2 regions of the Streptomyces sp. NPDC087263 genome follow, and region 2 is predicted to be linked to the other one. Evidence: riboswitches for the same ligand, from Rfam matches in the RefSeq annotation. Region 2 holds a riboswitch; the other holds the start of a gene.

Region 1 (4,269 bases), on a different contig from region 2:
CGACTGGCCGAGCACCAAGGCGAAGGGCGCACAGTTCGTCTACGTCAAGGCGACCGAGTCCCACACCTACCGCAACCCGTACTTCAGCCAGCAGTACAACGGGGCACGCAACGCGGGCATCATCCGCGGCGCCTACCACTTCGCCCTGCCGAACAAGTCGTCCGGCACCGCCCAGGCCGCGCACTTCGTGCGCAACGGCGGCGCCTGGCGGGCGGACGGCTGGACGCTGCCGCCCGCGCTCGACATCGAGTACAACCCGTACGGCACGAACAAGTGCTACGGCCTGACCAAAGCCAGGATGGTGAGCTGGATCAAGGCCTTCAGCGACGAGGTCAAGCGGCAGACCGGACGCCGTCCGGTGATCTACACGACCACGCACTGGTGGAACACCTGCACCGGCAGCAGCAGCGCCTTCGGCGCGAACCACTCCCTGTGGCTCGCGCGCTACGACTCGGCGACCGCGGGTACCCTGCCGGCCGGCTGGTCCTTCTGGACCTTCTGGCAGTACGACAACAGCGGCAGCCTGCCGGGCGACCAGAATCTCTTCAACGGATCCACGACCCAGCTCAAGAAGCTCGCGAAGGGCTAGGCCGACAGGACCTGGCGGAGCTATCGGAACCCAGAATTCCGCCTATGTTCGAGACATCGGACCGGACCTAGAGCCGCCCTCCGGCACAATTGGAGGAGCGCTCGCCATAGAGACACTCGAAAGCCCGCCCAAGTTCATCTTCCGTTCACCCAGGTTGCCTACGGTCCTCGTGCCACTGACGTCAAACAGAAGCCTGGGTAAATGGAACACATCACGCTCCTCCTCGGAATCGTGATCGTCACCGCTCTCGTGTTCGATTTCACGAACGGTTTCCACGACACCGCCAATGCGATGGCTACGACCATTTCGACCGGTGCTCTCAGACCCAAGACGGCGGTGGCCATGTCCGCCGTGCTGAATCTCGTCGGTGCGTTCCTCTCCGTGGAGGTCGCCAAGACGATCTCCGGCGGGATCATCAACGAAGAGGGCATACGCACCGAAGTGATCTTCGCGGCGCTCGTCGGCGCCATCCTCTGGAATCTGCTGACCTGGCTTCTGGGTCTGCCCTCCAGTTCCTCCCACGCACTCTTCGGCGGCCTCATCGGCGCCGCGGTGATGTCGGCCGGCTGGTCGTCCGTGAACGGCTCGACCGTCGTCACCAAGGTGCTGCTTCCCGCGATCGCCGCGCCCGTCGTGGCCGGACTCGCCGCGATGCTGGCCACCAGGCTGACGTACAGGATCGGCAGCCGCGCCGACGAGAAGGCGACGGCCAAGGGCTACCGCGCCGGGCAGATCGCCTCGGCGGGCCTCGTCTCGCTGGCCCACGGCACGAACGACGCGCAGAAGACGATGGGCATCATCACCCTCGCGCTGGTCACCGGCGGTGTGATCGCGCCGGACTCGAACCCTCCCACCTGGGTCATCATCTCGGCCGGTATGGCCATCGCGCTCGGCACCTACCTGGGCGGCTGGCGCATCATCCGCACGATGGGCAAGGGCCTCACCGACCTCGCGCCGCCGCAGGGCTTCGCCGCCCAGACCAGCGCGGCCACGGTCATCCTGGCCTCCTCCCACCTGGGCTTCTCGCTCTCCACCACGCAGTCCTGCTCCGGCGCCGTGATGGGCTCCGGTCTCGGCCGCAAGGGCGGTGTCGTCCGCTGGTCGACCGCGCGCCGGATGTTCATCGCCTGGGGCCTCACGCTCCCGGCGGCCGGCCTGGTCGGCGCGGGCGCGGAGTTCCTCACCAAGCAGGGCACCTGGGGCATCGTCCTGACGGGCGTACTCCTGGTGGCCGGCGCGGGCACCATCTGGAAGCTGTCACGCCGCCAGCCGGTGACCATCGACAACGTCAACGAGGTCACCGCCGAGCCCTCGGGCGTCGTCACCGTGGCGATCGCCGCGGTCACCCCGCCGCCCGCGGGTCCGCTCACCGGGGACCTGACCGGCGAACTGAAGGCCACCATCCCGTCCCCGGACGCGGAGCCCACCTCTCCGGCCACGGTGTAAGGAACGAACAGCATGCACATCGACTGGGCAGCCCTCGGCTCCGTCTTCGGAGTCAGCCTCGTGACCACCGTGGCCCTCGTCGGCCTCTTCACCCTGGGCATCGTCGGCCTCTCCAGGCGCGAGTCGGCCTCGGCACAGGGCGGCTCCGCCGCTCTCGCGGTCACCGGCGCGTACGCCTGCTTCGCCGCCTGCGCGGCGGCGGTGGCGTACGGGATCTATCTGATCGTCGCCTGACGGTCACGTCGGACAAGCGCACAAACAAGGTGGGGCGTGGGACGTGTCAACGTCCCACGCCCCACCCGTATGTGGGCCTTCGCACACTCTCCCTCCGCAGGTCAACAGCAAGTTGACGGGTCTTCCAACACCGTGGTGGACTGCCGGAGCCAAGTACGACGGCACGAGAGGAAGCCGGTGCGAATCCGGCGCGGTCCCGCCACTGTCACCGGGGAAGGTAGTCCCCGGAAGCCAGGAACTCCCACCGTCGGTCTCTTCGAACCAGGGCGTGGACACCCTGAGTGAGGACATATCGCCATGCGCGGCTGCCCAAGTGCCTTGCGAACGACGGTTGTGCCCGACCTGACGGTCGGCTGAACCGGTGCGTGCCGATCGCGTCTTCGCGTACGGCGCCGCCGCCGGCCTCCTCGGTGATCTACTGCTCGGCGATCCCCGCCACGGGCATCCGGTCGCCGCGTTCGGGCGGGCCGCGGGAGCCGTGGAGCAGGTGCTGTGGCGGGACGACCGCGGCTGGGGCGCGCTGCACACGGCCGTGTGTGCGGGCGGTGCCACCGTGCTCGCGGCGCTCGCGAGTCATTCCGTACGGGGATCACATACCGCCTCCCTCGCGCTGACCGCCGCCGCCACGTGGGCCGTCGTCGGGGGGACCTCGCTCGGCCGGGAAGCCCGGGCGATCGGCAGCGCGCTGGAAGCCGGCGATGTCGAGCTGGCCCGGGAGCGGCTGCCGCATCTGTGCGGGCGGGATCCGCAGGCGCTCGACGCGGACGGGATCGCGCGGGCCGTCGTCGAGTCCGTCGCCGAGAACACCTCCGACGCCGTGGTGGGGGCCCTCGTGTGGGGGGCCGTCGGTGGTGTGCCCGGGCTTGTCGGGTTTCGGGCCGTGAACACGCTCGACGCCATGGTCGGGCACAAGTCGCCCAAGTACCGGCGTTACGGCTGGGCCTCCGCGCGGCTCGACGATGTCGCGGGCTGGCCGGGGGCGCGACTCACCGCTGCCCTCGCCGGCGCTGCCGGAGGCGATCCGCGGGGCGCCGTACGCGCGTGGCGGGTGGACGCCTGCAAGCATCCGAGCCCGAACGCCGGGCCGGTGGAGGCCTCGTTCGCGGGGGCGCTCGGGGTGCGGCTCGGCGGGACCCTCGCATACGGCGGACGGGTCGAGCACCGGCCCGTTCTGAACGGCGGGGGGCGCGCCGTCGCGGTCGGTGACATCGAGCGGGCCGTACGGCTGTCGCGGCGCGTGAGCTGGCTCGCGCTGGGTGTGTGTGCTGCCGGACGGCTCCTCATGAAGGGGCGTGCCTCGTGAGCGGCGGGCTGCTGGTCGCCGGGACCACCTCCGACGCGGGCAAGAGTGTCGTGACCGCCGGGATCTGCCGGTGGCTGGTGCGGCAGGGCGTCAAGGTGGCGCCCTTCAAGGCGCAGAACATGTCGCTGAACTCGTTCGTGACGCGGGAGGGCGCCGAGATCGGGCGGGCCCAGGCGATGCAGGCGCAGGCCGCGCGCGTGGAGCCGACCGCGCTCATGAATCCCGTACTGCTGAAGCCGGGGGGTGACCGGAGCAGTCAGGTCGTGCTCATGGGGAAGCCCGTGGGTGAGATGAGTGCGCGCGGCTACCACGGCGGGCGGCAGGAGGCGCTGCTAGGGACCGTGCTGGAGTGCCTCGCCGAGTTGCGGGGCACGTATGACGCGGTGATCTGCGAGGGGGCGGGGAGTCCTGCCGAGATCAATCTGCGGCGGACGGACATCGTGAACATGGGGATCGCGCGCAATGCGCGACTGCCCGTGCTGGTCGTGGGCGACATCGATCGTGGGGGCGTCTTCGCGTCCTTCTTCGGGACCGTCGCGCTGCTGTCCCGCGAGGACCAGGAACTCGTCGCCGGGTTCCTGGTGAACAAGTTCCGCGGGGACGTCTCCCTGCTGGAGCCGGGGCTCGACATGCTCCACGGGCTCACCGGGCGGCCCAGTTACGGCGTGCTGCCCTTCCGGCACGGCCTCGGGATCGA
Region 2 (4,269 bases):
AGCGGCGTACCGGGCGTGGGCAAGTCGACGTTCATCGACGCCTTCGGCACGATGCTGACCGCGCTCGGCCACCGGGTGGCGGTGCTGGCGGTGGACCCGTCCTCCAGCCGTACGGGCGGTTCGATCCTGGGCGACAAGACGAGGATGGAGCGCCTGGCCGTCGACCCGGCGGCCTTCATCCGGCCCTCCCCCACCGCCGGCACGCTGGGTGGGGTCGCCAAGGCGACGCGTGAGTCGATCGTGGTGATGGAAGCCGCGGGCTACGACGTGGTGCTGGTGGAGACGGTCGGTGTCGGTCAGTCCGAGACGGCCGTGGCGAACATGGTCGACTCCTTCCTCCTGCTGACCCTCGCCCGCACCGGCGACCAGCTCCAGGGCATCAAGAAGGGCGTCCTCGAACTGGCCGACGTGATCGCCGTCAACAAGGCGGACGGACCGCACGAACGCGACGCGCAGGCAGCCGCACGGGAGTTGGCGGGCGCGCTCCGGCTCATGCACGGCAGGGACGCGGCCTGGACGCCGCCCGTACTGAGTTGCAGCGCCCGCGAGTCGGCCGGCCTGGACACCGTCTGGGACCGCCTGGAACAGCACCGCACGCTCCTCGACTCGTCCGGCCGGCTCGCCGCCAAACGCCGTGACCAGCAGGTCGACTGGACCTGGACGATGGTCCGCGACGAACTCCTGGGCCGTCTGCACGCCGATCCGGCCGTACGAGCCCTCACACCTGCCCTCGAACAGCAGGTCAGGGACGGCGAGTTGACGGCCACACTCGCCGCCGAGCGCATTCTCAGGACCTTCGGCGGCAAGGACTAGCGGCTGCCGGATTCCGGTTGCCGCAGGCGTCGGGCTCCCGGTGGCGACGTAACAAGGGCGCTATCGCGCGGCGCGGACAGTCCTCGCCCTCGCCCTCGACTGCTGTCTCTATCTCCGGGTGGGCGGTACGCGAGAGGGCCCCCGGATGGTTCCGTGGGCCCTGGCTCGTGTGGCGGGTCATGTGGTCATGTCAGTGGGGGGCGGCGACCGGTCGTCCCGCCGTGGCCGTCGCAGGCTTGGGGTGGAGCAACCGCTCGGCCAGTTCGCCGAACACCAGACCGAAGCCACCCCACAGGGTGATCTGTATCGCCAGCGCCGAGACGCGGAAGCGCCACAGCACGGTGGCCGGGAAGTCGGCCGGCACCTCGTTGATGACGGGCAGGAACGCGTACGCCAGTCCGATCGCGACGGCGAAGGCGGCCACCGCCGAGACGGTGGCGTACCAGGTGCCCACCTTCGGGGCGAGCCGCTTACCCAGGATGGTGGCGGCGATGGCGAGGAGCACGCTGAGCACCATCATCAGCAGGTACAGGGTGGTCCGCTTGCCGATGGTGTCGCCGTTGCCGACCGCGGGCGGGTTGGCCGGGTACTTGAGGAACGGCACGACGTACACGGCGAGCAGCGCGCTCCCCGACAGGAGCAGCGCCGTCGCCCGCGCACCGAAACGGCCCACGCGGCCGAGCGCGAAGCAGAAGGCGAGGGCGGCGATGCCGCCGAAGGCGACCCCGTAGATCAGCACACCGGTGGCGAGGCCGGCGGTGGACTGGAGGCTGCGGGAGACGAGTTCGACCTCGTGCTCGTGGCCCGAGGCATGGGCCTCCTCGAAGCTGATCGCGCTGTCGACGCTCGGCTCACCGAGGAAGTAGGCGACGATCAGGGCGAGCACGCCGGCACCGAGGCCGGCGAGCATGCCCCGCACGAGAAGGTTTCTTACTGCTGCGGAGTTCATGAGGTGCGCGGCGTCCTTCGTCAGTGGCAGGGGAAGCCGAGGAGATGGCGGGCGTCGTGCACCCACTCGTGGACTTCCTCGCCGGAGACGACGGAGGTGGCGCCCTGCTCAGCGCCGACGAAGTACAACAGGACCAGCATCAGAACGCCGAAGAAGATCGCCCAGGGGGCGATGTCCTTGAGCGGCAACTTGGCCGGAATGACAGGGGTGTTGGTTGTCGGCTGGGCGACGTGCTGCGCCATGGCAGGGCCTCCTCTGGGAGTTCGCGTCCCATCTCGGTGGTGCACATGACGACGGCCACGGGTCTGACTCAGGGAGTACCTCGATGGGCGTCCCATTTACAGTGGCGCGACCGTGCCGGACTCTCACCGGCTTCCGTCTCGCCGTCGTCGATAACGGACCGACGGTACCGTGTGTCGCGTGCATGGCCAAGACCGCGTCACCTGGCGTGATCTTCCTCTCCTGCCTGGTGACGCGGCCGGTGCGACCCGTGGGGCACTGGTGACGCGACTCGGGCGGCCACTGTCAACGAGGGCGCCCTCCCACGCATTTGCGACCGACGGCCCGGCGGTCAGACCGTGTTCGTCTCCTCGTGGCGCTGCTGTATGCGCGCGATGACGCGCTCCCGTCCCAGCCTCTTGGCCTCGCGGAGCTTGCCTTCCGCGGCGAGCAACGGGATCCAGAACAACCAGCCCCACATGCTGAAGTCCACCACTCCGCTCCACACCAGCGTCTTGTTCAGGCTGAACGACAGGATGAACGTCAGCACATACGCCGCGACCCGATGGGCCAGCAGCAGGCGCAGCGGTGCGTTTCGGGGCCCCTGCAAGAGCTCGACGGCCGCGGCCAGTTCGGCGGCCTTGAGGTCTTCTCCGTCACCCGCGTCGGACTCTCCGCGGGCGGCTCGCCGCAGCGCCTCGGTGACCAGCACGCTCTGTTCCGCGACGGCTTCCTGATGAGCCTGCCCCTGAACGGCACTTGACTTCACGTCGTCCCAGTAGCCGCGTCCGGCCCAGCCGGTGGCGGCATCGACGCGCTCACGTTCGGGCGACCCGGGCGGCGCCAACTCCTCGATCCTGGCCTGCAAGGGCACCGCACGGGCTGCACGCCCCGAGTAGGCGAAGGCGTCGGCGCGGAGGCTCAGCTCCAGATACGACACCAGGAGCCCGAGATCGTCCGGCGCGAGCGCGAGGCCCTGGCGATACGCGGCCTCGGCCTCGGCGTCGTGGTCGTCCTCGTCCTCCGCGGCGTGTGCCTGCCCGAGCCAGCGGAAGAGAACGGGATCCGGCCCGCACTCCTCGAGCCCTGCCTCCGCGGTTGTCCTCACAGCGGCGAATCCACCCACCGCGAAAAGCTCCGAGCACCGCTCTGCGTACTGCCGCCGTTCCACGTCGTACTGCCGCCGTTCCACGTTCCCACCCCAGTCGTCCGAACATGCACCTTCCGTAGTGATCAGTACCGCTGTCAATATCGGCTTGATCACGATGCGCAGGTCAGCGACGTACGGCGTGGATGTTCGCAAGCTACGACGAACTCGGGGTGGGGCCCATGCCACGCAGTTGCTGAATGGTTCCGCCGAGCTTCGTGCGGAACGGCTCGAGCATCTCCTCGGGCGCGGTGACGACCCAGCGCGTGCCGACGAGGTACTTGCCCCCGTACACGCCGGCGGTGTCCAGCCACGTCAGCTTGTACTTCTCCTCGGGGAAGGTCGTGATGGCGTAGTCCGCGTTCTCGGTGTGGCAGACACCGACCCGCAGTTCGTCCGCCTCGGTGCGGATCTGCACCTTGCACCCGGTCAGGTTGGCGATCACCTCGACCTTGGCCGGCGCCACGACCGCGGCCGAGGGTGCGGCGATCTCCGCCTGCCCACGGTCCGCCGCGGCGTCGTCCTCGCCGCCGCCGCAGGCCGTGACCAGCGGGAGAAGGGCCAGGCTGCCGACGAGTGCGGCGCCGCGTGCCAGGTTGCGGCCGGTATGTCCTCGCGATTGCTGCTGCGGCACGTCGCCTCTCCGTCTCGGGACTGCTTCCGTCCGCACGCGCGGACGGTCGTATTCGACGAGGGGTACGGACGAAGGCGGGTGGCCGTTCACCACGTAGGCCGCGCGCACGTCCGGACGAACACCGGTGGCCGTTCACCACGTAAGCCGGGCGCGAGGCCATCGTCGTCACCCTCAGCGTCGGTCCCCGCCCCCTGGTCGCCGGATAGGGTGCCGGGTACTGCCGCAGAAGGAGAACAAGCAGATGGCTCGCGTCGCGATGTTCTCGGCGGGCTCGTGGGGTACGACCATGGCGGCCGTGTTCGCCGACGCGGGCAACGGAGTCCTCGTGCACGCCCGGCGCTCCGAAGTCGCCGACGCGATCGACACGCGCCACGAGAACCCCGCCTATCTGCCGGGCGCCGTCCTCCCGGACACGCTGCGCGCCACCACAGACCCCGCAGAAGCCCTCAGTGACGCCGACCTCGTGATCCTTTCGATCCCCGCCCAGACACTCCGCGACAACCTCGC

The links. Region 2 has a riboswitch for cobalamin ahead of ACIPC1_RS09620 (CbtB domain-containing protein). Riboswitches for the same ligand answer to the same signal wherever they lie in the genome.
Region 1: linked by a shared signal. The riboswitch ahead of ACIPC1_RS38310 (cobalamin biosynthesis protein) and the one ahead of ACIPC1_RS09620 (CbtB domain-containing protein) in region 2 are both predicted to bind cobalamin.

The regions. Positions count from the first base shown of each region.
Region 1 covers NZ_JBIUYT010000017.1:63,154-67,422, forward strand. Annotated here, with positions in the region: gene ACIPC1_RS38295 (lysozyme) at 1-589, shown strand, start outside; gene ACIPC1_RS38300 (anion permease) at 791-2,035, shown strand; gene ACIPC1_RS38305 (hypothetical protein) at 2,048-2,269, shown strand; cobalamin riboswitch at 2,389-2,530, shown strand; gene ACIPC1_RS38310 (cobalamin biosynthesis protein) at 2,631-3,572, shown strand; gene ACIPC1_RS38315 (cobyric acid synthase) at 3,569-4,269, shown strand, end outside.
Region 2 covers NZ_JBIUYT010000003.1:55,273-59,541, reverse strand. Annotated here, with positions in the region: gene meaB (methylmalonyl Co-A mutase-associated GTPase MeaB) at 1-813, shown strand, start outside; gene ACIPC1_RS09625 (CbtA family protein) at 1,004-1,762, opposite strand; gene ACIPC1_RS09620 (CbtB domain-containing protein) at 1,783-2,004, opposite strand; cobalamin riboswitch at 2,040-2,182, opposite strand; gene ACIPC1_RS09615 (hypothetical protein) at 2,334-3,089, opposite strand; gene ACIPC1_RS09610 (hypothetical protein) at 3,286-3,762, opposite strand; gene ACIPC1_RS09605 (NAD(P)H-dependent glycerol-3-phosphate dehydrogenase) at 4,004-4,269, shown strand, end outside.